Regions from separate parts of the Kitasatospora sp. NPDC094016 genome, predicted to be linked through region 1. Evidence: riboswitches for the same ligand, from Rfam matches in the RefSeq annotation. Region 1 holds a riboswitch; each other region holds the start of a gene.
What was found. Region 1 has a riboswitch for cyclic di-AMP ahead of ABT015_RS01845 (transglycosylase family protein). Riboswitches for the same ligand answer to the same signal wherever they lie in the genome.

Region 1 (9,798 bases):
CTGATGCAGTCGGCGACGCACCGGATGATGCACCAGTCGCTCTCCGGCGCGCTCGCCGAACTGACCCCGGACGCCACGCCGGCGGCCCGGCTGGCCCGCGCGATCGACGCGGTCCTCACCCTCGCCCTGGAGCATCCACGGGTGATGCGCTCACACCTCGCGCTGATCCTGGACCCGGACTCCGGCGCCTTCGTCCAGGACCCGGAGCAGCAGCAGCTCGGCGCGATCCTCCAGGGCCTGCTGCTCGACTGGGGCGCGCCGGACCCGGCCGCCGAGCACGCGGTGCTGCGCAGCGCGCTGATGGGCGGCTGCATCGGGGTGCTGCTGCCGGGCGCCGAACTCCCGCTGGCACCCATCCGGGCCGACCTGTTCCGCCGCTACGACCTGCCCTGGGAGCTGGGCACCCCGCCGCAGGCACTGCCGCCGGAACGCGAACGGCCGCCGGCCCGCGGCTGACGGCGGGTGGACGGCGGCTCGGTGTCCGGGCGACCGATCGCGGGCGCCGGACCCGTACGCTCCGCTGGGAGTTCCCCTCAGCGCTCCTTGAGGATCGAGGCCAGCAGGTCCACGGTCCGCTCGGGCGTGAGGCTGTCCACGCAGAGCCGCTCCATGACCTGGATGTACGCGTCGACGTCGTCCCGCTTGTCGAGGTACAGCGCGCTGGTGAGTTGCTCCAGGTAAACGACGTCCGCGAGGTCCTGTTCGGGGAAGCGCAGGATCGTGAACGCCCCGGACTCCCCCGCGTGCGCGCCGAATCGGAACGGCATCACCTGGATCACGACGTTGGCCTGCTCGGCGACGTCGATCAGGTACTGCACCTGGCCGCGCATCACCTTGGGCCCGCCGACGGGGCGGCGCAGAGCGGCCTCGTCGATCACGGCCCACAGTCGCGGGCTGGCGCCCTCGGTCAGCAGCTTCTGGCGACGCAGGCGGAGGCTGACCCGCCGCTCGATCTCCTCCTCGCTGACGACCGGCCGACTCTGTCCGAAAACCGCCCGTGCGTACTCCTCGGACTGCAGCAGTCCGGGGATGAACTGCACCTCGTAGGTGCGGATCAGCTGGGCGGCCTCCTCCAGGCCGACGTAGGTCTGGAACCAGCCCGGCAGCACGTCGTTGAAGCTGTGCCACCAGCCGGACTTGTTGGCCTCGCGGACCAGCCCGAGCAGTGCCTCCCGCTCCAGGCCGTCGTCCACGCCGTAGAGGCTGAGCAGGTCGGCGACATCGCGCTCCTTGAAGCTGACGCGGCCGAGTTCCATGCGGCTGATCTTGGACTCCGAGGCCCTGATCGCGTAGCCGGCGTCCTCGCGCGTGATGCCACGCGTCTCACGCAGGCGACGCAGCTGAGAACCGAGGAGGATCCGGCGGACCATCGAGCCGCCGCCCGGCTGAACTGTGGTCATGCGGTCGAAACCTCCACCTTGGGCAAACAGCGCACAGTCTGCCATCAGTTGAGCGCTCACGGTGCCGATACTGACGGATGTTCCTATCAGTTCCACACTCCACACACCAGGATGCACGTGCATCCGGCGCTTGCATATGCCAATAGTGCGACTGCACGTGAATCGACTCTTGCATCTGCAGTGAGCGCACACCACCATGGTGCACGTGCACCTGCACATCCCTGGCATTCCCGCGGGCTCCGCGTCGACCCCACGCGCGACTCCGTGCACCGACCCGGCAGCGTTCCCCCGCGCCACCGGGGGAACGTGTGCGCGCGCGCTGGTCGAGGGGGCGGCCGAGCGGCCGAGCGAGTCGGAGGTGACCGGCATGACCCCGGCGGGTCCAGCCGTGTCCGCCCCCTTATGGGAGGAGCTCTTCATGAGCACCGGTACGGCTTTGGCGGTTGACCCCCATGTGGTCACCTGTACGCTCGCTCCTCGCTTCGAAGCCGTCAGAACCGCGCGCGACTTCGCCAGAACCTCTCTTCAGCGCTGGGGCCTGATGGAGCTGTTCGACGACGTCGCGCTGGTGGCCTCGGAGCTGGTGACCAACGCACTGCGGCATGCGGTCGGCGCACGGCCCGACCCTGCGGGTGGCGCCCAGGGCGAGTACGACTTTCCCATACAGCCGACCCCCGAAGGCCGGCTGCCGATCCGAATAAGCCTCGTGCACCGCTCTCCCCAGGTGGTCTGCGCGGTGAGCGACCCGAGTTGCATCGGCCCGGTCGCCCGGGAGGCGGACTTCGTCGCCGAGTCCGGCCGCGGACTGCACCTGGTGGAGTCCTTCAGCCGCTCCTGGGGTTGGCACCCGCTGGGCAGCGGCAAGGTGGTCTGGGCCCTGTTCGAGGCGGAGCCGGCCACCGGTTCCGAACTCGGTGGACGGCACCGGCGCTCGGCCTAGCGCCAGGCGGCGCGCGGCCGGCCGAGGCAGGCCCCGGGAGGACCGCACCCCGGGCTCCGCGGGGCGGATCGACGGGCCTGGCACAGGTGCGCCACGGGCCCCGGCTCGGCCCTCAGAACGATTCCCACGACGATTCCCGGGCCCGCCCCCCGGACGAGCCGACCGGACCGACGGCCGAACCGACGGCCGGGCACCCCGGCGGCCCGACCCCCGTCCGCGTCCGGGCCCCCAGCCGTGCGCGGGACCACCCGCCGCACCTGCGCGCGGCCGGCCGCGAGAACTCCCGTCGCGAGAGCACCCGTCGCGCGGCCCCGGACCGGCTCCGGAAAAGACAAAGGCCGTCGCGGTGTCAGCACCCACGACGGCCCCCCGATGGCAGGACGACGGCCGGTCAGACCGCCAGGTGGTCGAACTCCCCGTCCTTGGCCCCCAACAGCAGGGCGGCGATCTCGGCCCGGGTGTAGATGAGCGCCGGACCTTCCGGGAAGCGCGAGTTGCGCATCGCCACATCGCCCCCCGGCAGGGCCGCGAACTCGACGCAGTTCCCCTGGGAGTTGCTGTGCAGGCTCTTCTGCCAGACAACCCCCTTGAGGTCGGCGGCCGCCATCCCGTTGTAGGTGTCGTACGAGCCGTGCGTGTCCTGCGAGTCGTGCATAGAAATCTCCCGAAGAGCTCCGGAGTGGTCGTCCAGCGCGGCGCTCCCGGCACCCGCCGAACGAACGGACCGGCCCCGTACCGGCCCGGCACAACGCCTCACTTGACGCGATGATAGCTGCTGTGCACGTGCATCAGCACGGGACAGTGCAGGTGCACGAGGCCTTTCACCGGCAGTTCCGAACTCTTCACGGACCCTTCTCCTGACGGTACGTAAACGGACATAGCCGAGTGAATCGTCAGATTCTCGATAACCGGCCGTGAGCGGTCCCCCGCTGAATGTTGATCTTCAGACGCCCGGAGTCGCGCCTTCGTGACCCTCCGTCAGGCGACGTCCCGGCTGTGAGACATCTCACGCGCCACAGAGGCAACTCGACGCCCCGTCGGACACGTCAGGGCAACGAGTGGTGATCGCTCGAGGGCTGGGTGAGATATGTCCGGATTGCGGGCAAACCGCCCGGACGGTCACGACGGGAGCGCGGCGCACCCGCCATGACCACGCGAAACCCGACCGGCAGCCGAATGCGGGCCTGACGGGCCGATGTCCTACGATCTCCGGCATGAGCACCGCAGCCATCCCGGGCGCGCCACTGCCCGTCCGCACTCCAGGCTCCCGTGCGCGGGGGCGCCACCGTCGCCCCGAGCGCCCCGAGATCCCGGCCGGATCCCCGGCCCTGGTGCTCGCCGTGCCCGCGACCGCCGGGCCCGAGTCCCGCTCGGTCGTCGAGGAGCTGCTGTCGATCGTCCGCAGCGAGCAGAGCGGCATCCAGACCGCCGTCGGCTACCTCCCGGGCGAAGCCGCCCAGGGCGCCGACAGCGACGACCGCACCGTCGCCGAACTGCTGGCCATGGCCGCCGAGGCCGGCCTGCCCGCGCCGGTCCTGGTGCCGCTGGTACCCGGCCCGCACGGATTCCTGACCGAACTTCACGCCCTCGCCGCCGAGTACGGAGCCCCCGTCACCGACGTGCTCGGCCCGCACCCGCTGCTCGCCGAGGCCGTGCACGTGCGCCTGTCCGAGGCCGGCCTGGCGCGTGCCGACCGGGCCCGGCTGTTCGCCATCGCGACCGCCGCGGACGGCGTCGTGCTGACCACCGTCGGCGGCGAGGAGGCCGCTGCCGCGGCCGGCATCACCGGTGTCCTGCTGGCGGCCCGGCTGGCCGTCCCGGTCGTACCCGCCGCGCTGGATGTGCCGGGCTCGGTCGCCGCGGCCGTCAACCACCTCAAGGAGACCGGCTCCCAGCGCCCGGCGCTGGCCCCGCTGGTGATCGGCCCGGAGGCCGACTCCGAACTGCTCGCCACGGCCGCCGAGGAGACCGGCTGCCCGTCCGCGGCGCCGCTGGGCGCCTACCCGACGGTCGGCCAGCTGATCGCCTCCACCTACCTGGCCGCGCTGCCCGCACCCTCCCCCGAGGCCCTGGCGCAGGCCGAGGCCGAGGCGGCGGAGGCCGCCGGGGGCGCCCACGCCGACCACTCCGGCCGCGGCGGTCACGCGGCTCACGCCGCCGCCGGGGAGTCGGCCGGCCAGTAGCGGTCACCGCACGTGCGAAGGGCCCGGGACGCAACCGTCCCGGGCCCTTCCCGCTTGTCCCGTAAGGGAATTAAAAGGCGAATAGGCGTGATGTCCGTTCTATCCGCATTTGTTCGCCATTGCTCGACGCGCCCCCCGATGGCCACAGTGCGGACAGGCCGCCCTCCCGGCGGGCGGCCCCCCGGGCGGTCCGACCCTCCGTCACCCGCATCCTGAAGCGCAGACAGTTGTGCGCATCCTTCGCCGGGTTGCCGGAGATCGGTCATTTTTGATCATGGCGAGCGAGAGGAACGATCGTTCTCACCAAACCGTGATGCGCGTCACAGGTGTTTGCAGTTTGAACTTAAGTCTGCTTAACGTGCTCCCCGTTCGTGGCCACACGAACCCAGTTCATCCGCGACGCCGAGTCCTGCCGTCGGATGTCCTGGCAGCGCGAAAACGCACCACGGCAGGAGCGGGGGACCCACAGGTAAGTCGCCCTGGACCGTTCCCCGGAACGATCCAGGGCTAGGGGTGAAGCCGCGCCCACAGCGCGGCCGGGCAACTCCAGCCCGAATCCGACAGCTCACCTCGCAGGCGTGGGAGAGGACCGCGTCTTCATGCTGCCCACCAACGGCACCCGTCTGTCCAGCCGTACCCGACGCGTCATCGCCGCCATCGGCGTCGCGGGCGTCGGCCTCACCATCCCCTGCCTCACCTCCGGCACCGCCTCCGCCGCCTCCGTCGCCACCTGGGACAAGGTCGCCCAGTGCGAGAGCACCGGCAACTGGAGCATCAACACCGGCAACGGCTTCTACGGCGGCCTGCAGTTCACCTCCAGCACCTGGGCCGCCTTCGGCGGCACCGCCTACGCCCCCCAGGCCAACCAGGCCACCAAGGACCAGCAGATCGCCGTCGCCGAGAAGGTCCTCGCCTCGCAGGGCCCCGGCGCCTGGCCGGTGTGCTCGGTCCAGGCCGGCCTGACCAAGGGCGGCGCCGCTGCCGCCGTCGACACCTCGGCCGGCTCGGCTGCCGGCTCGACCGCCACCAAGCCCGCCGCGAAGCCGGCCGCCCCGGCCGCCAAGCCCGCGCAGACCCAGGCCCCGGCCCCGAAGCCCGCCAAGCCGGCCGCACCGGCCCAGGACCAGGCGCAGAAGGGCCAGAACCAGGCCCAGAACAGCGCCCAGCCCCAGACCGACGACTACACCGTGGCCTCCGGCGACTGGCTGTCCTCGATCGCCGACAAGCACAACCTCCAGGGCGGCTGGCAGCGGCTGTACGAGCTCAACCGCGGCACCCTGACCGAGGGCCCGGACTCCATCTACCCGGGTCAGCGCCTCTCGTTCAAGGACGGCGGCCAGGCCCAGCAGTCCGGCTCGTCGGCCACGTCCGGCTCGGACTTCACCTGGTTCGACCGCTCGCAGAAGTCCGGCCAGACCTCCGACAGTGGCGCCGCGAACACCAAGCCGGCGGCCCAGCCCCAGGCTCAGCCCCAGGCTCAGCCCCAGGCCACCAAGCCGGCTTCCAAGCCGGCCGCCCAGGCACAGACCCCGGCGCCGGCCCCGGCCGCCACCGGCAGCATGGCCGCCGCGGTCTCCTTCGCCCAGTCGAAGGTCGGCCAGGCGTACGTCTACGGCGGTACCGGCAACGGCGGTTGGGACTGCTCCGGCCTGACCCAGGCCGCGCTGCGCGCCGCGGGCGTCTCCGTCCCGCGCGTCGCCGCCGACCAGGCCGCCGCCAGCACCCGCGTCTCGCTGGACAGCCTCCAGGCGGGCGACCTGCTGTTCTGGTCCAACAACGGCCAGAACTCCGGCGTCTACCACGTCGCGATCTACATCGGCGGCGGCCAGTACGTCGAGGCCGCCAACCCGAGCTCGGGCGTGCGCCTGCAGACCGTCGCCAACTGGGCGCCGGACTTCGCCGGCCGGGTCTGAGCACGACAGCCGGGTGCAGGAGCCGCCCCACGGACCACGAGGGCTGACCCGGCACCCGGACAGCACGCAACGGGCCCCGGAGAGCAGTTGCTCTCCGGGGCCCGTCCGTTGACCGTCCTCAGCGCGCGCAGGCCCCCGTGGACCCGCGCATGACCAGCTCCGGCTGGAACATGAACTCCCCGCGCTGGGCCGCGTTTGCGCCGACCTCCTCCAGCAGCGCGTCCACCGCCGCGGTCGCCATCGCCTCGACCGGCTGGCGGATCGTGGTCAGCGGCGGCTCGGTGAAGGCGATCAGCGGCGAGTCGTCGAAGCCGACCACCGAGACGTCGTGCGGCACCGACAGCCCCCGCTGCCGCACCGCCCGGATCGCCCCGAGCGCCATCATGTCGCTGCCGCAGACGATCGCCGTGCAGCCCTTGTCCAGCAGCGCGCCGGCCGCCGCGTGCCCGCCCTCCACGCTGAACAGCGTGTGGTGGACGAGTTCCTCGGCCTCCTCCTGGCTCCGCCCGAGCACCTCGCGCATCGCCGCCGTGAAGCCCTCGATCTTGCGCAGCACCGGCACGTACCGCCGCTGCCCGACGGCCAGCCCGATCCGCTCGTGCCCGAGTTCGGCCAGGTGCTGGACGGCCATCCACATCGCGGCCCGGTCGTCCGGCGAGATGAACGGCGCGTCGATCCGCTCGCTGTAGCCGTTGATCAGCACGAACGGCACCCCTCGGCCGGTCAGCCGGGCGTAGCGGTCGTGGTCTGCGGTGGAGTCGGCGTGCAGCCCGGAGACGAAGACGATGCCCGCCACGCCCCGGTCGACCAGCATCTCGACCAGTTCGTCCTCGGTGGACCCGCCCGGCGTCTGGGTGCACAGCACCGGGGTGTACCCGTGCCGGCTGAGCACCTGCTCGATCACCTGGGCCAGTGCGGGGAAGATCGGGTTGCTCAGCTCCGGCGTGATCAGCCCGATCAGGCCGGCGCTGCGCTGACGCAGTCGGGTCGGCCGCTCGTAGCCGAGCACGTCGAGCGCCGCCAGCACGGTCTGCCGGGTGGCGGCGGAGACGTTCGCCTTGCCGTTGAGTACGCGGGAGACGGTGGCTTCGCTGACCCCCGCCTGCGCCGCGATGTCTGAGAGTCGCGCCGTAGTCACGGTCCCAGAGCCTATTGCAACCACGTCAGACCGCCCACCAGCCGGTGCTGTCCGGCGCGAGCACGGTCTCGCCGCCGTCGACCACCAGCTCCACCGAGGAGAGCAGCAGCTTTCCGGGCGCCGCTATCCGGACCGGCTCGTCCGTGGTGTTGACGGTGCAGACGAAGGAGCCGCGGCGGAACGCCAGGGTCCCCTCGGGGCCGTCCAGCCACTCCACGGCCGTCCCGGCGCCGAGGTCGTCCTGGGAGCGGCGCACGGCGAGCGCGCTGCGGTACAGCTCCAGGGTGGACGCCGGGTCGCCGGTCTGCGCCTCGACGCTCAGCACGGCCCACTCGGCCGGCTGCGGCAGCCAGGACGGCCCGCCTGCGACCGGGCCGAAGCCGTACGGGGCCTCGGTGCCGGACCACGGGATCGGGACGCGGCAGCCGTCGCGGTAGCCGTCCTGCCCGGCCTTGCGGAAGAACGACGGGTCCTGGCGGACCTCGTCCGGCAGGTCGGTGACGTCCGGCAGGCCGAGCTCCTCGCCCTGGTAGATGTACGCGGAGCCGGGCAGCGCGAGCATCAGCAGGGTGGCGGCGCGGGCGCGGCGCAGGCCGAGCTCGCGGTCGCCGGGGGTGCGGATCTGGGTGCCGAGGCCGGGCGGGTTGGCGAAGCGGGTGGCGTGCCGGGTGACGTCGTGGTTGGACAGCACCCAGGTGGTGGGGGCGTCGACCGGGCGCATCGAGTCGAGCGAGACGTCGATCACCTCGCGCAGCTCGGCGGCGTCCCAACCGGTGCCCAGGTACTGGAAGTTGAAGGCCTGGTGCAGCTCGTCGGGGCGCACGTAGTTGGCGGTGCGCTGGACGGTCGGGGTCCAGGCCTCGGCGACGCCGATCCGCTGGCCCGGGTACTCGTCGAGGATCTTGCGCCAGCTGCGGTAGATCTCGTGCACGCCGTCCTGGTCGAAGAACGGCATGACGTCGTTGCCGAGCAGCTTGAGCTGGTCCGAGCCGCCGAGGTCGGGCAGGCCGGGAGCCTTCACCAGGCCGTGGGCGACGTCGATGCGGAAGCCGTCGACGCCCATGTCGAGCCAGAACCGCAGGATCGAGCGGAACTCGTCGGCGACGGCCTGGTTCTCCCAGTTGAAGTCGGGCTGCTCGGGGGCGAACAGGTGCAGGTACCAGTCGCCGGGGGTGCCGTCCGGGTTCTCGCTGCGGGTCCAGGCCGGGCCGCCGAAGATGGACTCCCAGTCGTTGGGCGGCAGTTCGCCGTTCTCGCCCTTGCCGGGGCGGAAGTGGTACCGCTCGCGCAGCGGGGACTCGGGGCCCTCGCGCAGGGCGCGCTGGAACCACTCGTGCTGGTCCGAGGAGTGGTTGGGGACGAGGTCGACGATGATCCGCAGCCCCAGCTGGTGGGCGTCCCGGATGAGCGCGTCGGCGTCCAGCAGGCTGCCGAACATCGGGTCCACGGCACGGTAGTCGGCGACGTCGTAGCCCGCGTCCGCCTGCGGCGAGGCGTAGAACGGCGACAGCCAGACCGCGTCCACGCCGAGGTCGCGCAGGTACGGCAGGCGGCTGCGGATGCCGGGCAGGTCGCCCATGCCGTCGCCGTTGGAGTCGGCGAAGCTGCGCGGGTACACCTGGTAGATGACCGCGTCCCGCCACCAGCCTCTGGACGCGCCGCCAGTCGCAGGAGCCGGGGTGACCGCCTCGTGGGCGGCGGCGTCGGCGGCAGGCCGGGAGGTGTCGGCCAGGTTCTGGGTCATGGACGGTATCCCTTGGGGACTAGAGGAGCGAGGAGCGTTACGACTTGGAGGCACCGGCGGTCAGACCGGTGACCAGGTGACGCTGCACCAGGTAGAAGAAGGCTGCCGACGGGATCGCGATCAGCACGGCGGTCGCGGCCATCAGGTTCCACTGGGCGTCGTGCTCGCTGACGAAGGTCTGCAGGCCCACGGCCAGCGTGTACTTGTCGGAGCTGAGCATGAAGGTGGAGGCGAACGGCACCTCGGCCCAGTACGTGAGGAAGGAGTAGAAGGCGGCCACCGCCAGGCCCGGGCGGGCGAGCGGCAGCACCAGCCGCCAGAAGGTGCCGAACGGGCTGAGCCCGTCGACCCGGCCGGCCTCGTCGATCTCCACCGGGATGGTGTCGAAGTAGCCCTTCAGCAGCCAGGCGCAGTACGGCACGGTGGTGGTCGAGTAGACCAGGATCAGGCCCAGGTAGCTGTCCAGCAGGCCGAGGTCGG
Region 2 (9,798 bases), 200 kb from region 1:
CGCGCAGGGCGAGGTAGGCGGGGCCGATCGCGCCGTCCCGGGCCCAGGCGGGCGTGGCGCCATCGGGGGAGGGGGAGGGGGAGCCGCCGAGGACGGTGAGGCCGGCGCCGGGCAGCACCGTGAGACGGGCCGCCGTCGCCACCGCCAGCGCGGCGGCCCGCCGCTCCTCGGCGGAGTGGCGCAGGGCCTCCGGCAGCAGCGCCTCCTCGTCCAGGAGAGCGGTGACCATGCGGTTGATGAAGTGGGTGACCAGCACCGTCCCGACGAACTCGGGAGCGAGGGAAGCCGGGAAGGGCGGGCGGGCCAGGGCCGGGTCCCCCGGCGAACGGGTGGCCGCCGCCCAGGCGAGCAGGGCCGCCTGCCCGGCGTCCTCGGGGGCGCGGCCGACCCGGGCGGCCTCGGCGAGGCGGTGGTCGCCGGCGCCGCGGGCGAGCAGGGCGTGCGCCTCGGTGCAGAACGGGCAGCGGTTGGCGAGCGAGACGGCGCTGGCCACGGCCCCCTTGTCGGTGCGCGCCGCGGCCCCGGCCAGTTCGGCCTCGCGCAGCAGCGCCCAGGTGGCGGCGAGCACCGCAGGGGCGGGCGAGAGGCTCATCAGCGGGCCGTCGGCGAGCAGGAAGTCCTGCTCCATCTGGGCGTACACGGCTGCCACCTGTCCGGTGGCGGCCTCGGGTCGGACGGGCGTGGTGTGGCGGTAGGGCGCGGGCATGCGGGTCCCCTCCTGATGTGCCGGACTTCTGTCCCAGCTATCGCAACCCGCAGTTGCGATACGGTGAGAGTGGCACGCCGCTCGCCCTAACGCAACCAGGAGTTGCAATGCGACCCGCTGAACCCGCTGAACCCGCTGAACCTGCCGAAGCCGTCGAACCCGCCGAAGCCGTCGAGTGCGTGGAACCCGCCGAGCCCGCCGAAGCTGCCGAGCGGGCCGAGTCCGCCCGGCCCGCCGCCCGGCCCACGCTCGGGCGCGGAGAGAAGGTTCGGACGGCGGTGCTCGCCGCCGCCCTCGCGGAACTGGCCGAGACCGGCTACACCGCGCTCACCGTCGACGGGGTCGCACAGCGGGCGGGCGTCCACAAGACCACCGTCTACCGGCGTTGGAAGGACCGCGACACCCTGCTCGTCGACGCCCTGGCCGGTCAGATCGCCACCGACATCCCCATCCCGGACACCGGCTCCGTCGACGACGACCTGCGCGCCCTCGCTCGCGCCCTCGCGGCCTGGCTGACCGGACCGTCCGGCAGTGCCGTGCTCGCCGTCCTGCTGTCGGACGCGGTGCGGGTCCCGGCGATGGCCGAGGTGCGGGCGCGGATCTTCGACGACCGGCTGCGGCGGGCCGAACCGGTGGTCCGTCGAGCCGTCGAACGCGGGCAGCTGCCACCCGGCACCGACCCGGCGGAGGTCATCAAGAACCTCGCCGCGCCGCTGTACTTCCGGGTCCTGATCACGGCCGAGCGGGTGGCCGGCGTCGCCGCCGACCGTGCCGCCACCGCCGTTCTCGCCGCAGCCCGCAACGGCGGCCTCGGCTGACCCGGGCGGCCGTCGCGAGCCCGACGGTCGTCGCGAGCCCGGCCCGCCGTCCGCGACGCGATGGCGGGGCCCGCGTCACCGGGGGAGTGGCCGGGGCCCCGCCGTCGTGCGGCCGTCCGGCGGCTCACATGTGAGTGCCGCCGTCGATGCGGAGCTCGGTGCCGGTGACGAACGCGCCGTCGTCGGAGGCCAGCATCGCGATCACCCCGGCCACTGTTTCCGGACCCGCGAAGCCCTGGCCGAGGGCCGGGGCGAGCTTGGCGAGCAGGCCGAGGTCGGCGTCGGCAGGCAGTCCCGGGTTGTGGGTCATGCCACTGTCGATGCTGCCCGGTGCGACGCAGACCGCGCGCAGTCCCTGCTTCGCGTACTCGGAGGCGATGGCGTGGGTGAAGGACTGGATGCCGCCCTTGGTCGCGGCGTACGCGGCCATGTAGGGGTGGGCGAAGCTCGCCGAGGTGGAGCTGAAGTTGACCACCACGCCCCTGCCGCCCGCGAGCAGCGCGGGGAGCGCCTCGCGGGTCATCAGGAAGGTGCCGGTCAGGTTGACCGCGAGGAGCTTGTTCCAGAACTCCAGGCTGGTCTCGTGGGTGTGCGAGGAGCGGAGGATGCCGGCCGCGTTGACCAGGGCGTCCAGCCCGCCGAGATCCGTGATCGCCGCCGCGACGCCGGTGACGACGGCCGCCTCGTCCGAGATGTCCAGGACCTGGACGGCCAGGCGGTCCGCGGTGCCGTCGGCGGTCGCGCGGTCCAGGGTCGCCTTCAGGCCGTCCTCGTCGACGTCGACGGCGACGACCTTCCCTCCCTCGGCGAGGACACGGTGCACGGTCGCCTGGCCGATGCCAGAGCCGCCGCCGGTGATCAGGACGTTCCGTCCGCTGAAGCGCTCCATGGTGGTACTCCGTTCGTTCGCGGCCTCTCGGCCTCAAGAGGCACGGTACGCCTTTGTGGCATGACGTGCCAATAAGTCCTCCAAGTGTCACTCCGGCGCACCGCGCCACAGTGGCATCGGCCCGCGTACGCTGACCCTGTGACCGGACGCCCCACCCTGAATCAGCGCCGCCGCGACGCCACCCGGCTGGACATCGCCCGCACCGCCGCCGCGCTCTTCGCCGAGCGCGGGGCCGAGGCGACCACCGCCGAGGAGATCGCCCTCGCGGCGGGCATCTCGCTGCGCACCTTCTATCGGTACTTCTCCGTCAAGGAGGACGCCGTCGCGCCACTGCTGGCGGCCGGTGGGCGCCACTGGGTCGACCAACTCGCCGAGGCCCCGGCCGAGCTGCCGCTGCGCGAGGCGCTGGAGCGCTCGGCGGTCGCCTCGCTGACCCCGCCCGACACTGAGGCGGTCGAGGCGATGGAGTGGACGCGAAGCCTGCTGCGCGACCCGCGCCTCGACGGGACGTGGCAGCGTGTCCACGCCGACTCCGAGGAGCGGTTGCGGGCGGTCCTCGCGGCGCGCTGCCCGGAGGGCGCCGACCCGCTGGAGATCCGACTGGCCGCCGCTGCGGCGACGGCCGCGATCCGGGTCGCGCTGGAGGAATGGGCCGCCTCGGACGCGCCCACGGCCGGCCCGGGCTCCCCGCAGGAGCTCGGCGCGCGCTGCATGCGCGAACTCACGGCGGGGCTGCGGCTCTATGGGCGGGAGGGCTGAGCCCGTCCAGCCGCGAACAGTCGACAGATAACAGATGACAGATTTCGTTATCTGTTATCTGTTATCTGTCGACTGTCATCTGTCACCCGTTCCTCCTCTCCGGCCCCGTTAGGGTGGGTGATCGCGTGCCCCGGCGGGGGAACCGGGGTGACCACCTCGGATGTCCTGGACGGAGGGGGCGGGGAGTTCGAGGCGTGGGAGCAAGTAGGACATGGGTCTGACGAGCCACAAGGTGTTGGCGCTGGCCGTATTGATCGCCGTCGTGATGACGGCCGGCACGGTCTGGCTGTGGCCAAGACTCGCCAAGCAGACCTGGCAGGCGGTGCTCGGCCGGATCGGCGCCCTGCTCGCCACCCAGCTCGCGGTGCTGGCCGCGCTCGGCCTGGTGGCGAACAACTACTTCGCCTTCTACAGCAGTTGGGACGACCTGCTGGGCACAGGTGACACCGGCCCGGTGGTGATCCACAACAAGGCGGACGCGTCCGGTCGGCTGCTGGTGGAGACGATCGGCCACGCCTCCGTCAAGGGCGGCGGCGCGATGGGCCGCGAGCCCAGCCAGTCGGGCGAGATCCGTAAGGTGAGGATCGACGGTGCGGCCAGCCGCCTGTCCACCGAGGGGTACGTCTTCCTGCCGCCGCAGTACTTCCAACCGGAGTACGCGCAGCGGCAGTTCCCGGCGGTGATCGTCAGCACCGGCTTTCCCGGGATCGCCGAGAACCTGATCACCCGGTTCAACTACCCGGGGGCAGCGCTCAAGTTGCTCCAGGACGGCAAGATGCAGCCGACCGTCATGGTGCTGATGCGCCCCTCGCCGGCCCTGCCGCAGGACACCGAGTGCGAGGACATCCCGGGCGGCGCGCAGTCCGACACGTACTTCACCAAGGACGTGCCCTCAGCGATCCAGGCGAGCTTCCGGGTCTCCTCCGACCCGCAGGCCTGGGCCTTCATGGGCAACTCGACCGGTGGCTACTGCGCCCTCAAGCTGGCCATGCGCCACCCGGACGTCTTCCCGACCGCCGTCGCGCTCTCCGCCTACTACGACGCCGCCGACGACCCGACCACGGGGGACCTGTTCGGCGGCAGCAAGCAGCGTCGCGACGAGGCCAACCTGATGTGGCGGTTGAAGAACCTGCCGCAGCCCAAGGTGTCCGTGCTGCTGGCCGGCACCAAGAAGGGCGACGGCGACTACCGGCGCGACACCGAGGCTTTCGTCGACGCCGTGCAGTCCCCGATGAAGGCCTCCTACAGCATGTTGGAGAACGGCGGCCACAACTTCGAGACCTGGAGCGCGCTGCTGCCGTCCTCGCTGGAGTGGCTGTCCCAGCACCTCAAGGTCCCGAACCAGACCGCCTGAGCAGGTTGCCCGAGCGAGTCGTCTGAGTGGCCGGCCTGAGTAGACCGCCTGCGTAGACCGTCCGAGCAGGCAGTCTGCTCAGACGGCCTGAGCAAGCCGACGGACAGCGACGGACAGCGAGGGGCGCGGGAGCGGCGAGGCTCAGGCCACCCGCTCCAGCGTCCCGGTGTGCAGCTCGCCGACCCGGCCGCCCTCGCCCTCGTACGTCCAGAAGGCGCGTACCGTCAGCCGGCCGAGGTCCATCACGTGGCTGACGGTGATCCCGCTCTCCTCGGTCCAGCTGATGAAGTAGATCTCCGGCGCCACCTCGGCGACGTGCAGCCGCACGTCCTCCCACTGGCCCGCCGACTCGCCGAGGCCCTCCCAGCGCAGCCGCCTGCCGTCGGCCGAGTAGGTGTTGCGGAAGGCCGCGCCGTTGTCGGCCCGGAAGAGGTAGGTGCGGCCGGCGAAGGCGGGCAGGGGCGCGGTCATGGTGGGGCGGTACCTCGTTCCTGTGGGGCCGTGCACGGCGGTCTTGTGCACTGCGGAAGATGTCGGACCTCCAATTTATCCGACCCGGTGAGCCGGGCGGGCGCACCCGTGGACGGTGCGCCACGGCACCGGCCGCCACCGCGCGGGCCTGCGGGGTGTGCGACCGGCACCTGGGCGCCCGCCGACGGCCGGTCCTACCGTCCACCCCCATGAGACGCACCCCCACGCCCGTGCGGCACACCCCCACCGCCGTCGGACGCACCCCCACGACGCTGTCCGCCCTCCTGCTCACCCTCGCCGCGCTGTTCCTGGGCACCCCCACTCCCGCTCAGGCCACCGCCGCCCGGACCGCCACCGTCCCGGCGGCCACCGCCCCGCTCACCCTCGAAGCCGCCTTCCCCGCCCCCGGCAACGGCTGGGCCAAGGTCGAGCGCTACCTCGACACCACCCCCGGCTTCCGCACCGAGCAGTACCCGGCCGACGGCCGCGGCGACCAGGACGGCGCCCGCCGGACGTACTTCGGCGGCACCGGCCAGCCCTCCTCCAGCCGCTTCCTGCTGTACTCGGCGACCGGCTGGGACACCGGCAGCCGGCCGACCCCCGTGCTGCTGGTCCACGGCGCCAACGACAACGCCGACCGCGCCTGGGCCAACCCGGGGGAGAGCGGCACCTGCGGTGCCTCCGCCTGTCCGTCCACCGGCCTCGCCCAGTACCTCGCCGGCACCGGCCACCGGGTGTTCGCCATCGGCTTCGCCCACAAGCAGGGCGACAACCTGCTCCAGGCGCAGGCCGTCGGCGACGCCGTCGCGCTGATCCGGGCCCGCCTCGGCGTCCCCCAGGTGGACGTGGTGGCCTGGAGCAAGGGCGAGGTCGCCGCCCGGGCGTACGTGTCCTCGGTGCGCCCGTCCTGGGGGCGGGCCTACGCGGGCGACGTGCGCCGCCTGATCACCCTCGGGGGCCCGAACGGCGGGCTCGACTACGTGTACGCGCACGGCTGGTCGTTCGACCTCGCGAGCTGGCCGGCCTGCGGCGGCACCGCCAACGCGCCGTCCCCGCACCTCTACATGACCTGCTACGGCACGTACACGGCCCAGCCCTGCCTCGGCGTGCTGCCCACCGGCGGCTACGACTGCTACCCGGGCCAGCGCCAGCTGCTCGCCCGCTGGGACGGCCGGTACGGGGTGGACGGCGCCGCCCAGGACTGGTGGACCACCTACTACGGCGGCCAGGGCTTCTACACCTCCGGCCAGGGCATCCAGGCGGCGATCGACGCCGGTTCGCTGATCGCGCCGCTGCAGCAGGCAGGCGTCCCGGCGCCGGTGCGCACCTACCTGCTCGCGGGCGGATCCGCCGACATCCCGGGCGTGCTCAACGAGAACCGGGGGCCCAGCGACGGCATCGTGTTCACCGCGAGCGCCCTGGACACCACCGGCATCGCGACGATCGGCGGCACCCGGCTGCTCACCGGCCTCAACCACCTGGAACTCGCCTGGGCGCCGGAGGCCGAGAGCCAGGTCGACAACTGGCTCGCTTGACCCGTGGACCCGTGGACCCGTGGACCCGTGGACCCGTGGACCCGTGGACCCGTGGCCCGTCGATTCGTCGTTCGGCAGCCCGACGGCTCCGCTGATCCGTCCCAACTGATCCACCACGCAGCGTCGTTGATCGACACCACTGTGACCTGTGCGACAACCGGCCCGGGCGGGTTGTCCGTTCACGCACGGCCTGCCTAGCCTGCAACCGTCGTCCGCCCTCGCGGACCCCCGCCGCCGGGACGCCGAGTCCTGTCCACCCGTCGGCCGGCAACCGAGCACCACAGCGGACGGGAGCGGGGGAACCAAGGTCAGCGCCCGGCCCGTACGCTCCCGCGTGCGGGCCGTGGCTAGGGGTGAAGCCGCTCCCACCGGCGGCCGGGCCACCTCAGCCCGAATCCGACAGCTCACCTCGCAGGCGTCGCAGAGGACACTGCCATGCACCAGCCTGCCCGGCGCCGCGCGCCGCGCCACGCCCGCCCCTCCCACCGGGGCCGCAACGCCGCCCTCGCCGTCACCGGAGCGCTCGCCGTCACCGGCGCCGGACTGCTCGGCCTGCCGGCCGTCTCCGGCGCCCAGGCAGCCGCCGCCCCGACCGTCACCCAGGACCGGCTCGCTCCGGCGACCATGGTCGCCAACCAGGCCGCCACCGCCTCGCTGACCCTCCACTCCTCGGCCTGTTTCACCGCGAGGACCGTCGGTGTGGGCGTCCGGAACGCGGCCGGAGCGAACCTCGACTTCCCGGGCAACGCCTCCAACGTGCAGATCTGCCCGAGCGGCCTGTCCTTCACCAGCGGCGCGCGCGCCCTGCCAGCCGGGACGTACACCCAGTTCGGCTTCTGGCAGGATCTCGGCGGGGCCTGGCACAACCTGGCCTCGCAGCAGCTGGTGGTCTCCAGCACCCCGGCGCCGACTCCTACCCCGACGCCGACCTCGACCCCGACGCCCACCGCGAAGCCGACCCCGACCGCGAAGCCGACCCCGACGGCGAAGCCGACCCCGACCCCCACCCCCACCCCCACCGCGAAGCCGACCCCGACGAGCAGCCCGACCCCGACGAGCAGCCCGAGCGCCACCGCCAGCCCGTCGGCCGGCACCCCCGCCTCGCCGGTCGCCGGCAAGTCGCTGACCTGGTCCGACGAGTTCAACAGCCCGATCAGCTGGGGCTCGCGCTGGGTCGGCGACAAGAGCACCGCGTACAAGTACGGCAACCACAACCCGGACGACAACAAGCTCGACCTGCTGAACAAGAACAACGTCAGCGTCGCGAACGGCGTCGCCACCTTCACCGCCGCGCCCGGCACCACCACGCTGGAGAACGGCAAGCAGGCCTGGAACACCGGCTTCCTGACCACTGAGGGCTCCAGCGAGGGTTTCCAGGTCAGGACCGGCGACTACGCCGAGACCCGGGTCAAGCTGCCGTCCGGCTCCGGCGCCTGGCCGGCCTTCTGGACCTGGAAGAACGGCAACGGGGAGGTCGACTCCTTCGAGTACCACCCCGACAACCCGAACCTGCTGGAGCTGACCAACCACGTCAACCCCGGCAACCCCAAGTACTACACCGACGCCAGCGCCGTCGCGAAGGACCAGTGGGTGACCATCGGCACCTACTACGGCGCCACTTCGGTGGACTGGTACGTCAACGGCGCCAAGGTGTTCTCGGACGGCAAGGGCGTCGGCGCCAACTGGTCGGCGTACCTGATCCTCAACCTGTCGGTCGGTGCGGGGAAGTACCACCCGGCACCGCAGGGCACCGCCCCGATCACCTTCGCCGCCGACTACGTCCGCGTGTACCGGTAGGGCCTTCGGGGCTTCCCGGTCAGGAACCGGGAGCCGTCTCGACCACCGTGATGTCGAACGGCTGCCGGTTGTTCCCCTCGTCCGGGTCGTCCACGCCGCGCACCGCGACCGAGCCGCCGGTGAGCTTGCCGATCGGCAGGTCCGGGGACAGCCGCACCGGTACCAGCGCGGTCGCGCTGCGCAGCGGGGGTAGTCCGGCCGGGAAGACGCAGCGCACCTGGCGGCCGTTGAGCCGCACCTCGCAGTCCTCCGGGAAGTACGGGCCCTCGGGGGAGACCCCGGGGGGCAGCGTGACCAGCACGGTGAACGGTGCGGCGGTGGTGTCCGGGCCGTGGTTGGCGATGAAGGCGTGGATGGTGGTGGTGCCGCCGGGCGGGGCGGCGTCCGGGTCGAGCCGGACCACCTCCAGGTCGGAGCGGGGCGCCGCGGGGGCTGCCGTGTCCACCGCCGGCCGGGGCTCGGGCCGCCGCAGCGCCCAGGGCGGGCCGGCGGTCAGCGTCGCCACCGAGCAGCCGGCCGCCATCGCGGCGACGAGCGGGGCCGCGCGGAATCCGCAGAGCCTACTGGTCTGCCCGGACCAGCCCTGCCGGGACCGGCTCTGCCCGGACCCGCCCCACATCGTCGAACGCCCGTACGTCATCGTTGTCCACCCTGTCCCGGGGCCCGGCCGCCCGCGCCGTTGCGGGCCGCGTCCGCACCAGGGTGGCGGAGCCTGCGCCGGGGGCCGGTGCAACCCGCTCGGCGTCCGCCCGAACGGGCGAGCGCACGCACGGGAAGTCGACCGGAGGACTCTGCCGGCGAGATCGACTTCCCGTGCGCGAAGCGGGCGGTGGCGGTGGGTCAGGGGGCGAGGACCTGCCCCAGCCGGGTCGCGATGTGGTGCATCACCGGCACCAGCGAGGACGTGCCGGCCTGCTCCTCCAGGGCCCGGATGCGAGCCTCCGGGCCGGATACCGACAGGGCGGTGGGCGTCGGCGCGCCCGGTACGGCGAGCGCGATGCAGCGGACGCCGATCTCCTGCTCCTGGTCGTCGACCACGTAGCCGCGCTCGCGCGCCTCGGCGAGCTGGTGCAGCAGCTCCTGCGGGTCGGTGACGGTGTACTCGGTGTGCGCGGGCAGCGGGTTGGGGCCCAGGATGGCGCGTGCCTCGTCCTCGGGGAGCTGGGCGAGCAGCGCCTTGCCGACGCCGGTGCAGTGCGGTTGCACCCGTCGGCCGACCTCGGTGAACATCCGCATCGAGCGGCGCGACTGCACCTGCCCGACGTACACCACCTCGCCGCCCTCCAGCACCGCCAGGTTGGCGGTCTCGCCGGTGGCCTCCATGAGTTCGGCCAGGTAGGGGCGGGCCCAGCTGCCGAGCAGCCGGCCGGCCGTCTCGCCGAGGCGGATCAGCCGGGGGCCGAGGGTGTAGCGACGCGCGGTGTCCTGGCGTACATAGCCCTGCTGGACGAGGGTACGAACCAGGCGGT
Region 3 (9,798 bases), on a different contig from region 1:
CTCGCCTTCCAGAAGGAGCGCGGCATCGAGGTGGAGTCGCTCGGCGCGCTGCCGCTGCACTTCGCCCGGCTCGCGGACGCCTGGGACGGCAAGGTCACCATGAACTACGGCTCCCCGGAGATGCTCGGGCCGTGGGTCCCCGTGATCAGCAAGGTGATGATGGCCGGCACCGTGCTGGGCTTCGCCTGGCTGCTGCTCTGGCGCTTCACCGCCAAGCGCCGCAACGCGGCCACCATGTACGACGCGGCGCTGAGCGCGCTGCTGATCTTCACCGTCACCAGCCGGGTGATCAGCCCGCAGTACCTGGTCTGGCTGATCGGCGTCGCCGCGGTCTGCCTGACCGTGCGCGGCAGCAGCCAGCGGCCGGTGGCCCTGCTGATCCTGCTCGCCTGCCCGCTGACGCTGGCCGAGTTCCCGCTGATGTTCAGCCGGATCCTCGCCAGCGAGCCCTGGGGCGTCACCGTGCTCAGCCTGCGCAACCTGCTGCTGCTGGCCGCCACCGTGCTCTCCTGCGTCCGGCTCTGGCGCGCCACCCGCGGCCCGGCACAGCTCCCGGCGACGGTGGTGCTGGCCAAGCCCGAGCCGGTGCCCGCCGGCGCCTACCCGGTGCGCCCCGGCATCGCCTACGAGCAGGACCTGCTGGACGGCATCGACCGGCCCGGCACCCCGGTCAGGCAGCGGCCCGGTACCCCGGTCAGGCAGCGGCGCTGAACGCCGCGCGCGCCGTCAGGCCCGGTCCGGCCGATCTTGCCGGGCCCGCGACACCGGACACGCCCTAATCGCGCAGCGCGGCCACCTCGTCCAGCCAGAGCCGGGTGAACTCGGCCAGGCCGACGCCCGGTCCGGCCCGGAGCAGCCGGTCGAGCCGGCGGTCCCGGTCCTCCCCCTGCCCGTCGGCCGCGCCGACCGCCCGGTAGAACGCCACGAGCCGCTCGGGCCCGTAGCGCCGGGCGATCAGCTCGCAGGCGAGCCACGCCTGCTCGTACGCCTGGGCGATGCCGTCGGCCCCCGCGGTGAAGTCCCGGTCGGCGGGCAGCGTGCTGGGCAGCCGGCCGGCGGCGACGTCCCGGGCCAGCTCGGGGGCGATCTGCTGCGGGCGCCGGCCGGAGTCCCGGTAGGCGGTCCAGTCGGCGACGCCCTCGGAGAGCCAGAGCGGTGTCCAGGCCCGGGTATCGGCCCTGGTCGCGACGTGGGTGGCCTCGTGGGTGACGACCACCTGCCGACCGAAGTCGCTGAGCCGCCCGAACGTGTCGGGGTTGACCAGCACCCGGTCGGCGGGGGTGTGCCAGGGCGCGCCGGGGGCGGCCGAGGTGACCGCCGCCATGCCCGCCCAGCCCGCCGGGTCGACCTCCAGCAGCCGGGCGAACTGCTCGGCGGTGGCGGGCACTTCGAGCAGTAGGCGGCCCGCCCAGCCGGTGCCCCAGACCTCGCTCACGGCGGGCGCGGCCCGGTCGGCCACCGCGACCAGACCGGCCGGGTCGGGCCCGTCGGCCAGACCGAGCACCAGGCAGTGCGCGCCCGCCGCGGACCGGGCGGTGCCGAGGTCCCAGAGCGCCGGGGGCCCGCTCGCGCTCTCCTCCCGGTCGACCCGCCAGCCGCCGCCGGCCAGGACCAGGTCGATCCGGCGCGGGTACACCACCGGGTAGTCGTCGTACCCGGTGATCCGGACCGCCAGGTCGGCGGCGGCCGTGAGCCGCTCCGGTCCGGCGTCCGCGCCGAGCACCAGGTTGCGGTAGCCGGCCTCGATCGCCGCCGGTCCGGACCAGGAGGGCAGCGCCCGGGCCCGCGCGTCCAGCAGCGCGGCCACCTCGGCCCGCCGCTCCGACGCCCGCCGCTCCGACGCCCGCCCGGCCGCGGAGGGGGCCGGGGCCGCCGGCGGCAGCGACAGCTGGGCCAGCCCGCCGGCCGCGAGCAGCAGCGCACCGCGCCGGGACAGCGTCCGGCGGGCGCCGTCTATCGGGTGGGGGGCGTCGGGGTCGGACGGTGCCGGGCTCAGAGCCGGACCACCCCCGCGACCGGCATCGCGTTGACGCTCTCGTAGCGGACCCTGGCGCCCGGGTAGGGGGCGTGCACGATCACCCCGCCGCCGGCGTACATCCCGACGTGGTGCATGTCCCGGTAGAAGATCACCAGGTCTCCCGGCCGCGCTTCGGAGAGGCTGACCCGCTGCCCGGCGTACGCCTGGGCCTGCGAGGTGCGCGGCAGGGTCACTCCGGCCTGCCGCCAGCTGTAGTACATCAGACCGGAGCAGTCGAAGGCTCGGGGCCCGGTGGATCCGTAGAGGTAGGGCGAGCCGATCATCCGCACCGCGGCGGCCAGCGCGGCCGCCCCGCGCTCGGAGGCGGGCGGGGCCGTGCCGAGGTCCAGCCGGTCGGTGCCCCGGGTGGCCCGCTGTTCGGCCTCCCGGGCGTCCTGGGCGGCCATCCGGGCCCGCTCGGCGACGCCCAGGCTGTTGAGCAGCCGCTGGGCCTTGGTGAGCCGCTGCTGGATCTGCTGCTTGCTGTCGGCGAGCGAGCGGCGGGCCTGGTCGAGTTCGGCGAGCTTGCCGGCGGTCTCGGTGCGGCGCTGGTCGAGCCGGCGCTCGCGGGTGGCCAGTTCGTGCAGAGTCTCCTGCTGCCGCTCGGCGGCCTGGCCGAGGGTGCGGGCCCGGGACAGGTAGCCCTCCGGGTCGGTGGAGAGCATCAGCTGGGCGGTCTGGGCCATGCCGCCGCCGCGGTACTCGGCGCCGGCCACGGTGGCGAGGTCGCCGCGCAACTGGTTGAGCTGGTCCTGGGCGACGGCGATCTCGCCCTGGAGGACGGTCGTCTCGCCCTGGAGCCGCTGCTGCGTCTCCTGGGCGGCGTTGTACTTCTCGGACGCCTGCTCGGCCTCGCCGTAGAGCTGCTCCACCTGCGCCTTGACGTCCTTGCGGGTGGGCGTGTCCGGCACGGCGGGGGCGGCCTGGGCGCTGCCGCCCGTCGTCACGCCCAGGGCGGTGGTGGCGGCCGCGGTCAGCACCAGCGCACGGGCGAGCAGTTGGGAACGACGGTGCACGGGCATGGCGGCAGCTGCTCCGATCCGGCGGTGGGGCCCCGCCGCCGCCCCGACGCGGGCGGCCCTGGAAGCGGAGTCCGGTGGCAGACGTTAGCGAGTCCGGGCAACCGAGTCCAAACCCCTGCCAACCCGAATATTTGACCCGCAATCGGACATTCGTCCGAGGAACCGGAAAAGCCGCAGGCCCGGCCTTCCGTGGTGGAAGGCCGGGCCTGGGAAGGCCTGCGCGGGGATCAGACCCGCACGACGGAGGTCAGCGGCATGTTGCTGACGGCCTCGTAGCGGACCGACGCGCCCGGCTTCGGCGCGTGCAGCACCTGGCCGTTGCCCGCGTAGATGCCGACGTGGTGGGCGTCCCCGTAGAAGATCAGCAGGTCGCCGGGCTGGGCCTGGGAGAGGTCGCTGCCGATCCGGGTGCCGGCGTGGGCCTGCTCCTGCGAGGTGCGCGGCAGCGAGACGTCGACCTGGTTGAACGCCCAGACCATCAGGCCCGAGCAGTCGAAGGAGCCGGGGCCGGAGGCGCCGTAGACGTACGGGCTGCCGATCTTGGAGGCGGCGATGGACAGCGCCGCGGCGCCGCGCGAGCTGCCGGCGCTCGGCTTGGTGACCGGCGCGGCGGGGGCCTGCGACGCGCTCAGGTCGGTGCGGCTGTTGTCGCGGGAGGAGCGGTCGGCGGCCTGCTGGGCCGCCGCCTGCTGCTGGGCGGCCTTCGCGGCGGCGTCGGCCTTCGTCTTGGCCTCGGCGGCGGCCTTCTCCTCGGCCGCGCGGATCGCCTGGCGCTCCTGCTCGGACAGGGTGTTGAAGAGGTCCTGCGCGGCCTTGAGCTTGCCCTGGACGTCGTCCTTGGCGCTCTTCAGCTGCTGGGTGGTGGTCTCCATCTCGGCGAGCTTGTCCTGGGCCTCGGAGCGCACCTGGTCGAGCTTGCGCTGCTCGTCCTGGAGCTGCTTGAGCTGGCCCTTCTGGGTGCCGCCGGCCTGGTTCAGCGTGTCGGCCTGGCTCAGGAAGGTGTCCGGGCTGGCGGAGAACATCAGCTGGACGGTCTGGGATATTCCGCCGTTGCGGTACTGCTCGCCGGCGATCTCGGCCAGGCCGCCCTGGAGGTCGGTCACCTGCCCCTGCTGCCGCGCCACCTGGTCCTGGAGGTCGGTGACCTGCTTCTGCAGCTGCTGCTGCTTCTCCTGGGCGGCGTTGAGCTTCTCGGTCGCGACCTCGGCCTGGTCGTTGAGCTGGTCGACCTGCTCCTTGACCTGGTCCTTGGTCGGCTGCGGGTCGGCGTGGGCGCCGGACTGCGCGGACAGCGCGACGGCCGCCGCGGCGAAGCCGGTCAGGATCGAGACCCGGGTGCGACTGGCGGGCTTGGGACGACGATGGGACGCCACGAAGGCGGACTCCTTCTTCCTACGCCGTCTACCGGGTGAGCTGACGGGTTCGGGCCGGAAGCGTGCCCTACGACGCCTCACGGCCGTTCCACCGGCCGACCTGGCGCCGATTCACCCCGGAGGAACGTGGTTCCCCGGCTCCGTTCGACAGCACCCCCGACTGCTGGGCTCCCCGTCGGGCAGGCACTGGGCCCGCCCCGCTGCGTCACGAACTCGACGGAAACCACCGCCGTCACCCTGGCTGGGCGATCGGGAGTGCGGTGGTTCGGGGCACGACCCTAGTAACTGAACCGTGATCCGTTCAAATCCTTGTCAGAAAAAAGACGGAAGAAGACCAAAGTTCTTTTGTGAATATGACACATAGTGATCACCGCCGCACGCAAAGCTGATCACTCTTCACCAGGGACTCGTGCTGCGGACAAAACCCGAACGCCACCCCCGGTCGGAGGGTGGCGTGGATCACAGGCCCGGACGGGCCCTTCGGGCGTGTCAGGACGTCAGACCCGGCGGATCGTGTTGATCTGCATCGCGTCGACCTTCATCACCTTCACCACGTCACCGGTGTGCGGCGCGTGCACCACCATGCCGTTGCCGATGTACATCCCGACGTGGTGCCGGTCGGGGCCGTAGATGACGAGGTCGCCCGGCTGGGCCTGGTCCAGCGAGACCTTGGTGCCGACGTTGCCCTGCTCCTGCGAGGTGCGCGGCAGCGAGACACCGGCCTGGCCGTACGCCCAGACCATCAGGCCCGAGCAGTCGAAGGTGGTCGAGCCGGTGGCGCCCCACACGTACGGCGAGCCCTGCTTGCTCATCGCCTTGGCGACGGCCACGCCCGCGTAGCCGCCGGCCTGCGGGAGGCTGCCGAGGTCGGCGCGGTCGCTGCCGCGCGAGGCGCGGTCGTCCTGCTGCTGCTGGGCCCGCAGCGCGGCGCGGTCGGAGGCGCTGAGCGAGTTCAGCAGGTCCTGCGCGGCCTTGAGCTTCTGGTTGACGTCCGTCTTGGCCTGGTTCAGGTCCTTGGTGGTGGAGTCGAGCGAGGCCAGGACGGCGGCGGCCTCGGACTTCTCCTGGTCCAGCCGGCGCTGCTGGTCCAGCAGGCCCTTGAGCGCCTCGGACTCGCTGGCGCTGGCCTGCTGGGCGCTGGACGCCTTCTCCAGGTAGCCGGACGGGTCGGAGGAGAGCATCAGCTGGACGGACGGGTCGATGCCGCCGGTGCGGTACTGCTCGCCCGCCACGCCGGCCAGGCCGGTCTGCAGCTGGGTCATCTCGTCCTGGCTGCGGGCCACCTTGTCCTGCAGCTGGTCGGACTGCTTGCGGAGCTGGTCGGCCCGCTCCTTGGCGCCGTTGTACTTCTCCGCCGCCTGCTCCTGGTCCTGCTGGAGCTGGTCGATCTGCGCCTTGACGTCGCTCTTGCTCGGCTGGGGCGCGGCGTGCGCGGCGACCTGCGCGGAGAGGGCGACCGCGGTCGCCGCGGCAGCGGTGAGCACGGAGACCCGGGCGCGGCTCGGCTGCTTGGGACGGCGGTGGGAGGCCAAGGGAATTGCTCCTTCTTCCATCGGCCTCACCCGATCAGGTGAGAATCCGGAAAATAGGTTTGACGCCACACCCTAGGGAAGATCCACGGGTTTTGCCACTCCCCCGAAGGCGTGAACTCCACTTCCCCCGCAGGCTTCACCCGATGTGCACACCACCGCAAACCGGGCGCTGACCAGGCGTCATCCCGCTGCGGCAGCCGTCAGGGCCGCGCCAGCCGGTTCAGCAGCAGAACGGAAGCCACGGGGCGCGCGCCGGCCTTCCGCACGCCCTCCGCGACCTCCCGGTCGGTGGACACCACCACCACCGGACGCCCCTGCGGTTCGGCCCGCACCAGACGGCGGATCAGCTCGTCCGCGGTCTCGCCGGTCCTGCTGAACCGCACCCGCACCCCGCGCGGTGGCGCCATGATCACCGGAACGTCCAGGTCCTGCCCGTCGAACACGCAGGTGACCTCCGCCTGCGTGCGCTGGGCCAGCATCGCCAGCCCGCCCAGCAGCCGGATCCGCTGCTGCTCCAGCGGCAGCGTCGGATAGCCCGTCTTGGTCACGTTGTAGCCGTCCACCACCAGGTGCACCTGCGGGATCGCCAGCAGCTGGTCCAGCAGCGCCGGATCGTCGTCGGCCAGACCGCGCCGGGCCACGTCGTGCGGCGAGGCCGCACCCGGCACCACCGCCTCCACCAGGTCCCCCGGCCGGATCTGGGAGACCGGCAGCGCCAACTCCCGCTGGAGCCCCTGAGCCGACTGCAGCACCGTGTCCAGCAGCAGCCGCAGCCGCATGTCCTCGACGCTGCGGCCCTCGCGGGCCGACCGGCGGCCCTGCTCGGCCGCCGTCTCCAGCTCGCCGACCCGGTGCCGCAGCCGCCGCGCCTCGGACTCCGCGGCGCCACGCTCGGCGGCCGCCTGCGCCCTCGCGGCCTCCAGCTCGGCGGTCAGCCGCCTGGTCTCGGCCTGCGCCCGGCGGGTGTCGCTCTCCAGCGAGCGCACCTTCTTCCGCAGCGACTCGGCCTCCCGGCGGACGTCCTCGGACTCCGAGCGCTGCCGCTCCAGGTCCGCCCGGGCGGCGGACCGCAGCTCGGCGAGCTCCGCCTGCAACTTCTCCACCAGCCGGGTGGCCTCGGCGGCCGCGCCCTCGGCTCCGGCCCGCTCGGCCTCCTCCCCGGCCTCGGCCACCAGCCGGCTCCAGCCGGCCGCCCGCACCAGGTAAGCCGCGGCGGCGACGTCCATCGGATCGGCGGCGCCCGGGACGCTGCCCGACTCCAACGCCTTCACCAGGTCCGGCTGGCCCAGTCTCAGCCGCTCCGCTATCCGCACCCGAAACGCCGGCTCCGACTCCAGCGCCGCGGCCAGCGCCGTGGCCGCGTACTTGGCCCGCCGGGCCGGGGTGAACTTGACGTACTGGCGCAGGCTCTGCGGCAGCTCGCCGGGCGGCAGCCCACCGAGCGCGTCCGAGGCCAGGCCGACCACACGCCGGCGCACGCCCTCGGGCAGCGGCCGGTCCAGCTTCTCGGCAGCACGCTCCGGCGCCACCTCGCCCGAACCCGCCACCTCGCCCGAACCCGCCGCCCCGCCGACGGCCGCGGGCTCGGACGGGGCCGCGTCGGCGGCCTGCGCCTGCGCGGCCGCAGCGGGCTGAAGCCCCTGCGCTTCGGCGGGCTCCCTCGCTGCGTCCACCACGTCCTCGGCTCCGATCCTGGTCCTACGGGGTCACGGCCCGCGGCCGCCGCCCTGTCGTCACGCTCCGTGCGTCCTGTCTGTATTGTCCCAGCGCGGCGGGCAGGCGCGCCGTGCACCCGCCCCCCGCGCCGTCGGGCGTCAGCCCTGCTCGGCGGAGGCCTCCGCGTTCTCGGCGCCCGGACGGGCCACCAGCTCGACCTGGTCCACGGCGTTGCACCAGCGGCAGCGCACCGACTCGATCGTCTCGCTCAGCACCTCGGTCTCCTCGACCTTGGACTCGCCGGCCAGGTCGAAGTGCAGGAACTCGGTGACCCGCGCGGTGCGGGTCACGTCGAAGCGGGTGAGGTTTCCGCACAGGGTGCAGCGCCAGCGCGTCTCGGCGGTCAGGGCGGGGACGGTCATCGGGGGTCCTCTCGGGTGGTCCCTGGGTGGGCTAGGCGCTCCCCCCGGAGCCCCGGCGTCGGCGGCGGGAGGCGGGATTGCCCGCCCCAAGCCTATTGCCTGAGGCAACCATCACGGCCACCGGTCAGGAGAACGAGCGGGCTAGTCCACCTGCCGTACAAGGCCGTGTCACACGCCCGACACGGAGGGATGCTTGGCCCCATGGCAGTGACGGCCCCCGGGCACACCGACGCGCGGGGCGAGTACCCGTCCGTGCCCGCCCCGGCGGTCACCTACGCCCTGATCGCGCTCAACACCCTGGTGTTCCTGCTGGGCCCGGCCGCCGGGCTCAACCCGCTGTACGGCACCGGCCAGTCCCGGCTCTGCGCGGAGCAGCGGTACGAGCAGCGCTGGGGCGTCATCCCCGCCGAGGTGCTGGCCGGCCGCCCGCTGACCGCCGAGCAGCTGGCCCAGGCCCCCGACCCGGCCCCGGGCTGCCCGGCCGCGCCCACCCCGCGCAAGCACCCGGCGCTGTCCGTCCTCACCGGGCTCTTCGTACACGCCGGCTGGCTGCACCTGCTGGGCAACCTGCTCTTCCTCCACGTCTTCGGCCCCACCGTCGAACAGCGGCTGGGCCGGGCCCGGTTCGCCGTCTTCTACCTGGCCGCCGGCAGCCTGGCCACGTACGGCTTCGCCCTCGCCGAGGCGCACTCCCCGGGCTCCACCCGGGTCCTGATCGGCGCCTCCGGCGCGATCTCCGCCGTCCTCGGCGCCTACCTGCGCTTCCATCCGCGGGCCCGGGTGACGACGCTCGTCCCGCTGCTGCTGTTCCTGCCGCTGCGCTTCCCGGCCTGGCTGGTGCTCGGCCTCTGGTTCGCCCTGCAGTGGTGGTCGGTCCACTCGGCCGGGCCCGGCGTGGCCTATCTGGTCCACGTGATCGGCTTCTCGGCGGGCTTCCTCTACGCCTGCACGGTGGTCAGCCACCCCCCGAGACGACCCGGCTGACGCCCGATACGCTGGCGGCACCCCACAAAGGAGCCCGAACAGTGATCACCGCCATCGTCCTGATCAAGACCAGTGTCGACCGCATCCCGGAGATCGCCGAGGCCATCGCGGCCATCGAGGGCGTCAGCGAGGTGTACTCGGTGACCGGTGGCTACGACCTGGTGGCGATGGTCCGGGTGCGCCGGCACGACGATCTGGCCGCGGTCATCCCGGGCCGGCTGAACAAGGTCCCGGGCGTGGCCCACACCGAGACCCAGATCGCCTTCCGCACCTACTCCCAGCACGACCTCGAGGCCGCCTTCGCCCTCGGCCTGGACGAGTAGGCCCCCCCGCCCCCCGACCCCCGGCCCCGCCGACCGGGCCCCTCAGCCCTGCTGACGCCCCCGGTCGACCTGCACGGTGGCGACGCAGCGCCCGCCCTCGTTGCGGTAGTTCCACGCGGCACCGTCCGTGACCAGCTCGCGCACGGCGGTCAGGAAGCGGTCGACGTGCTCGTCCGGGGTCCCGGCCCCGAAGCTCACCCGGATCGCGTTCAGGCTCCGCTCGCCGGGCAGCGACGGCTCGGGCGCCCCGCACTCGGAGGGGGAGACCTCTTCGTCCCCGAGCAGGGTGCGCAGCAGCGGGTGCGCGCAGAACAGGCCGTCGCGGACCCCGATGCCGTACTCGGCGGACAGCGCGGCCGAGAAGTGCGAGCTGTTCCAGCCCTGGACGACGAAGGACAGCACGCCCACCCGGGCCGCCTCGGCGCCGAACAGGTTCAGCACCTTGACCTGCGGGATCTCCGCCAGCCCG

Region 2: it holds a riboswitch for cyclic di-AMP, as region 1 does, so the genes downstream of both, ABT015_RS01030 (glycoside hydrolase family 16 protein) here and ABT015_RS01845 (transglycosylase family protein) in region 1, are expected to answer to the same signal.
Region 3: it holds a riboswitch for cyclic di-AMP, as region 1 does, so the genes downstream of both, ABT015_RS34675 (C40 family peptidase) here and ABT015_RS01845 (transglycosylase family protein) in region 1, are expected to answer to the same signal.

Annotation. Positions count from the first base shown of each region.
Region 1 covers NZ_JBEOUK010000001.1:431,922-441,719, reverse strand. The annotation lists gene ABT015_RS01870 (TetR/AcrR family transcriptional regulator) at 1-456, shown strand, start outside; gene ABT015_RS01865 (Sco1979 family transcriptional regulator) at 534-1,400, opposite strand; gene ABT015_RS01860 (ATP-binding protein) at 1,819-2,340, shown strand; gene ABT015_RS01855 (DUF397 domain-containing protein) at 2,732-2,995, opposite strand; gene ABT015_RS01850 (hypothetical protein) at 3,555-4,523, shown strand; cyclic di-AMP (ydaO/yuaA leader) riboswitch at 4,945-5,115, shown strand; gene ABT015_RS01845 (transglycosylase family protein) at 5,102-6,436, shown strand; gene ABT015_RS01840 (LacI family DNA-binding transcriptional regulator) at 6,555-7,574, opposite strand; gene ABT015_RS01835 (glycoside hydrolase family 13 protein) at 7,600-9,318, opposite strand; gene ABT015_RS01830 (sugar ABC transporter permease) at 9,356-9,798, opposite strand, start outside.
Region 2 covers NZ_JBEOUK010000001.1:231,605-241,402, forward strand. The annotation lists gene ABT015_RS00995 (carboxymuconolactone decarboxylase family protein) at 1-706, opposite strand, end outside; gene ABT015_RS01000 (TetR/AcrR family transcriptional regulator) at 814-1,524, shown strand; gene ABT015_RS01005 (SDR family NAD(P)-dependent oxidoreductase) at 1,649-2,413, opposite strand; gene ABT015_RS01010 (TetR family transcriptional regulator) at 2,552-3,172, shown strand; gene ABT015_RS01015 (alpha/beta hydrolase) at 3,384-4,526, shown strand; gene ABT015_RS01020 (MoaF-related domain-containing protein) at 4,668-4,997, opposite strand; gene ABT015_RS01025 (esterase/lipase family protein) at 5,207-6,532, shown strand; cyclic di-AMP (ydaO/yuaA leader) riboswitch at 6,840-6,965, shown strand; gene ABT015_RS01030 (glycoside hydrolase family 16 protein) at 6,968-8,329, shown strand; gene ABT015_RS01035 (hypothetical protein) at 8,349-8,969, opposite strand; gene ABT015_RS01040 (IclR family transcriptional regulator) at 9,170-9,798, opposite strand, start outside.
Region 3 covers NZ_JBEOUK010000060.1:34,275-44,072, reverse strand. The annotation lists gene ABT015_RS34690 (glycosyltransferase 87 family protein) at 1-711, shown strand, start outside; gene ABT015_RS34685 (hypothetical protein) at 776-1,807, opposite strand; gene ABT015_RS34680 (C40 family peptidase) at 1,993-3,039, opposite strand; gene ABT015_RS34675 (C40 family peptidase) at 3,267-4,412, opposite strand; cyclic di-AMP (ydaO/yuaA leader) riboswitch at 4,423-4,572, opposite strand; gene ABT015_RS34670 (C40 family peptidase) at 4,910-5,944, opposite strand; gene ABT015_RS34665 (NYN domain-containing protein) at 6,145-7,491, opposite strand; gene ABT015_RS34660 (hypothetical protein) at 7,759-8,022, opposite strand; gene ABT015_RS34655 (rhomboid family intramembrane serine protease) at 8,224-9,006, shown strand; gene ABT015_RS34650 (Lrp/AsnC ligand binding domain-containing protein) at 9,048-9,329, shown strand; gene ABT015_RS34645 (aminotransferase class V-fold PLP-dependent enzyme) at 9,372-9,798, opposite strand, start outside.